DNA from 2 places in the Rhizobium sp. M1 genome. Region 2 is predicted to be linked to the other one. Evidence: predicted binding sites of a transcription regulator. Region 2 holds the regulator's gene; the other holds the start of a gene.
What was found. Region 2 encodes PhoB, which activates phosphate uptake and scavenging genes when phosphate is short. Its sites were predicted from a motif close to TGTCATNNANCTGTCAT; they were not measured.
Positions count from the first base shown of each region.

Region 1: the regulator PhoB is predicted to act here: its motif matches at 1,026-1,042, upstream of CO655_RS14445 (DUF1045 domain-containing protein).

Region 1 covers NZ_NWSW01000013.1:123,773-125,973, reverse strand. Annotated here, with positions in the region: gene puuE (allantoinase PuuE) at 1-130, opposite strand, end outside; gene CO655_RS14445 (DUF1045 domain-containing protein) at 243-950, opposite strand; gene CO655_RS14440 (FAD-binding oxidoreductase) at 1,065-2,201, opposite strand, start outside.
Region 2 covers NZ_NWSW01000061.1:5,100-7,300, reverse strand. Annotated here, with positions in the region: gene CO655_RS31620 (GcrA family cell cycle regulator) at 1-326, shown strand, start outside; gene phoB (phosphate regulon transcriptional regulator PhoB) at 569-1,252, opposite strand; gene phoU (phosphate signaling complex protein PhoU) at 1,388-2,101, opposite strand; gene pstB (phosphate ABC transporter ATP-binding protein PstB) at 2,146-2,201, opposite strand, start outside.

The DNA.
Region 1 (2,201 bases), on a different contig from region 2:
TCGAGCTTTCGCCACCCTCCTCGTAGTTGATGACGAACTGCACGGCAACGCGTGCCTCGCCCGGCCATTTCGGATCGGGCGTCTGACGCCCGTAGCCGACGAGATTGCGCGGATAAGTCTCAGACACCATCAAATCACCTTCTGAAAAGACGGGGAACGGTATCATCCGCAGCCGGAATGTCGAGACGGAAACCGCGTGGCAGAATTTATCCTTTCGGCACAATCACTTAGCTTAACGCTACTCAGGCGATCCTGCGCGCGCTGACCTTGCCCATGGGATGCAGCGAATGGACGCGGAAGGGACCGCCGGAACCCTCTTCGATCATCAATGCCACGTTCGAAACCATCACCGGCTCCTTCAGGACGGGCTCGAAGATCGTTCGCAGCGCCGGTTCGATGCGGGGCATGTCGATCGCATTGATGGAGCCTGTCACCGGCATATGGAAGCGGAACTCGTCCATGACATAAGGATTGCCCCAACGATGCAGATTGGCGAACTGCGCAGCCGACAGTCCATCCGGATCGCTGCGCTCGATGTCGGCTTCGCTCAGCGGCGCGCGGTAGCGATCGAACTCCTGGACGATCGCCGAAGCCAGATACTGGATCTGCTCACAAGGAGCGCTCGGCATCAGGCTGTAGAAACTGCCGAGCCGGGCAATTTCGAGACGTGAAATCTGGAAGGGAGCGAATGTCCCGGCAAAACGCATGAGATCGCGCAGGAGTTGCGATTCGGACATATCGCCGGACAGATGGAACGGCGCCTTCAGAACGCCGTGGAAACCATAGCGCCGCGGCACGGCGGTATGGAAGGCGATCTCGTGAATGCCGAGGCCGCGGACGGCCGGAGGCCCCAGCATATCGCCGGAAAATACGTTTCGACCGAGCCAATTGGCGGCCACGAGCGACAACGGGTCGCTCGCCGGAGGCGTGAAGCAAATGGCATAGCGCATGCAATTTCCTCCATCAAGGAAGTGAGCGCCGCTGAAATTGGGCGCTGCCGATGCTCAAGCAGATAGGTGATTTGCATGACAGAATAACGAAACACAGCTGTACCTAATTCACGTTTAACGTGAAGCCACAGCGATATGGCTTGAAATCGCAAAGCTTTCCGGCAGGAAAAATTCGCAATCTGTATCGCCTGCGATACAAACTGCCGCCTCCGCCAGCCGGTGGGCGAGGCCGAAGCTGACCTTGAAACCGCCAGTCAATGCGATGAGCCGCGGGTGGTCGGGATGGCGGCCGATCATCGGATCGCGGTCGATGGCCTTCGGGCGAAGCCCCGCCCAGCGTTCGACGATCGGCGCGTCGCGAAGGATCGGAACGATGGCGCGCGCCGCCTCGATCAGCGCGTCGAGCTGGGCATCGGTGGAAACGGGATCGTCGAAGCGGTTCTCGCTGGTACTGCCGATCGCCGCATGCCCGCCCTCATGCGCGACGACATAGAGACCGTCGAGGAAGATCGTCGGCAGCGCCGGATCGATCGCCGCCTTCAATAGCGCCGCCTGCCCCTTGACCGGCTGGCCGAGCGGCTGTTTCAGCCCCGGCGTCAGATCCTGCAGCAGGGGAAAAGACCGATGGCCGGCGGCCAGGATGCAGCGGCCGAAGGTGACGGTTTTGCTGCCTATCGCGGCCGTGCCTCGGTCCGGATCGAGATCGGCAACATCGGCGTTTTCCATGATGCGCACATGTTTTGCTTGCTGCAGGAAGGCGATCAGCACTGAGATCAGCGAGCGGGGGGCGACGCGGCCGGCAAGCGTATCATGCACAAAGCCGCTCTCGCCGGCAGAGGCCTCGACCCAGCCGTCTACATCGGGCCTGTCGAGCACATGCCAGTGGAACCGGCGCTCGCCTGCCCGCCAGTGGCGCTCGGCGTCCTCGGAATGGCCGCGGGCTATACGGTTGAGATGCGGTTTCGGCAGCGGGATCAGCCGTCCGGACCTGTTATAGCCGGCGGAAAGCCCGGTTGCCGCTTCGAGCGCCGCGATTTCGGCTTCGAGTGAGACCAGCGCATCGAACTGGAACTGCTTCTTCTCAGACCAGCGGTCCGGCATATGCGGCATCAGCGCCCCGAGCAGGCCGCCGCTCGCACCTCTGCCCAGCCTGCCGGCATCGGCAAGAAGGGTGCTGATCCCGCGCCGCTCGGCATGGACGGCCGCCCAGAGGCCCATGATGCCGCCGCCAACGATCAGCAGGTCGCAAGA
Region 2 (2,201 bases):
CGCCGAACTACGCCTCCCGGATCACCACCCGCACCGTGACCCGCCAGCAGGGCGCAACGATGCTGAAGGAAGAGATCGAGATCGATGCCGTCGAGGAAATGGAATATGTTCCGAAGGGCAACGTGGTCGTGCCGATTTCCCGCCGCCTCGGCCTGACGGAACTGACCGAACGCACCTGCAAATGGCCGGTCGGCGATCCGCTGAAGGACGACTTCCACTTCTGCGGCTGCGAATCCCCGGACAATTCGCCCTATTGCAGCTATCATCAGAAGCTTGCCTATCAGCCGGTCAACGAGCGCCGCCGGGCGGCAGCGCGGGTCAGCTGAGCGGGCAAACCATTGCTGGAAATGCGAAAACGGGCTGGAAGGCCCGTTTTTTTGTGTGAGTGTGTTGCGTGTGACTGCCCCTCATCCGCCTGCCGGCACCTTCTCCCCGCGCGCGGGGCGAAGGGGATATGCCGCAACCTCTCGGTCCTTACCCACCTCTCGCAGGGCACGTCCCCTCGCCCCGTTTACGGGGAGAGGGCTAGGGTGAGGGGCGGAGCTTGCTCGACTTTGTCAGAAACCCCTCAGGCTTCCATCGAATAACCGGCGCCGCGGACGGTGCGGATGACGTCCTGCATGTTGGAGAAGTTCAGCGCCTTGCGCAGGCGGCCGACATGGACGTCGACGGTGCGTTCGTCGACATAGATATCGTGGCCCCAGACGCCGTCGAGCAGCTGCGAGCGGGAGAAGACGCGGCCCGGCGACGACATCAGGAATTCCAGAAGGCGGAATTCGGTCGGGCCGAGGCGGACTTCGCGGCTCTTGCGATGGACGCGGTGGGTTTCGCGATCGAGCTCGATATCACCGCATTTGAGCACTGACGACAGCACTTCCGGGCGGGCGCGGCGCAGCATGGCCTTGACGCGGGCAACGAGTTCGGGGGTCGAGAACGGCTTGACGACGTAATCGTCGGCACCGGTGGACAGCCCGCGGACACGTTCGCTCTCCTCGCCGCGCGCCGTCAGCATGATGATCGGCAGCCGTTCGGTTTCCGGCCGCATGCGCAGGCGCCGGCAGAGTTCGATGCCGGAGACGCCGGGCAGCATCCAGTCGAGGATAAGAAGATCCGGCGTTCGCTCCTGAAGCCTGATTTCGGCCTCGTCGCCGCGCAGGATGGTATCGACTTCGAAGCCTTCCGCTTCGAGATTATAACGGAGAAGCACGCTGAGGGCCTCTTCGTCTTCAACAACTGCAACTCTCGGGATCATGCGTGTCCGTCTCCTCACGCACGATCCTTAAACCGGGGGCGATTTAAGCAAGGGATCCCGCGCAAAATCAGAAATTGGCTGCGACCTCTTTGCGCGCCCGGGCGGGCGCGCACGCAATGGGCTGGCCCGGCACGGTTATTCCGTGGCGGCACCGACGGTGTTGGCGCTGTCGTCCTTCGGACGGTCGCCTTCCGGCTGGGCGCCGGTTGCCATGTAGTAGATCGTCTCGGCGATATTGGTGGCGTGATCGCCGATGCGCTCGATGTTCTTGGCGCAGAAAAGAAGATGCGTGCAGCTCGTGATGTTGCGCGGATCTTCCATCATATAGGTCAGGAGTTCGCGGAACAGCGACGTGTACATCGCGTCGATCTCGTTGTCGCGCTCGCGGATGGCGGTCGCCTTGTCGGCGGCGCGCGTCGTATAGACGTCGAGCACTTCCTTGAGCTGGACGAGCGCCAGCTCGGACAGGTGCTCGAGACCGCGGGCGAGCTTGCGCGGAACGCCGGTGCTCTGCACGGCGATGACGCGCTTGGCGGTGTTCTTGCCGAGGTCGCCGACGCGTTCGAGATCGGCGGCGATGCGGATCGAACCCATGATTTCGCGCAGGTCCGAGGCCATCGGCTGACGGCGGGCGATGGTGACGATCGCCTTGTCGCCGATTTCGCGTTCGGTGTGATCGAGGATCACGTCGTCGGAAATGACCTTCTGCGCCAGCGCGGTATCGCCGTTGACCAGCGCGCGAACGGATTCGGCGACCATCTGCTCGGCCAGGCCGCCCATTTCGGAAATCCGCCTGGAGAGGAACTTCAGATCATCATCATAGGCAGTATAAATATGTGTCGATGCCATGGGGCTTTGTCCTCGAATAACGGGAAGGCTTCGGATTGCCGCAATCAGCCGAAGCGACCCATGATGTAGTCCTGGGTGCGCGGATCGTCCGGGTTGGTGA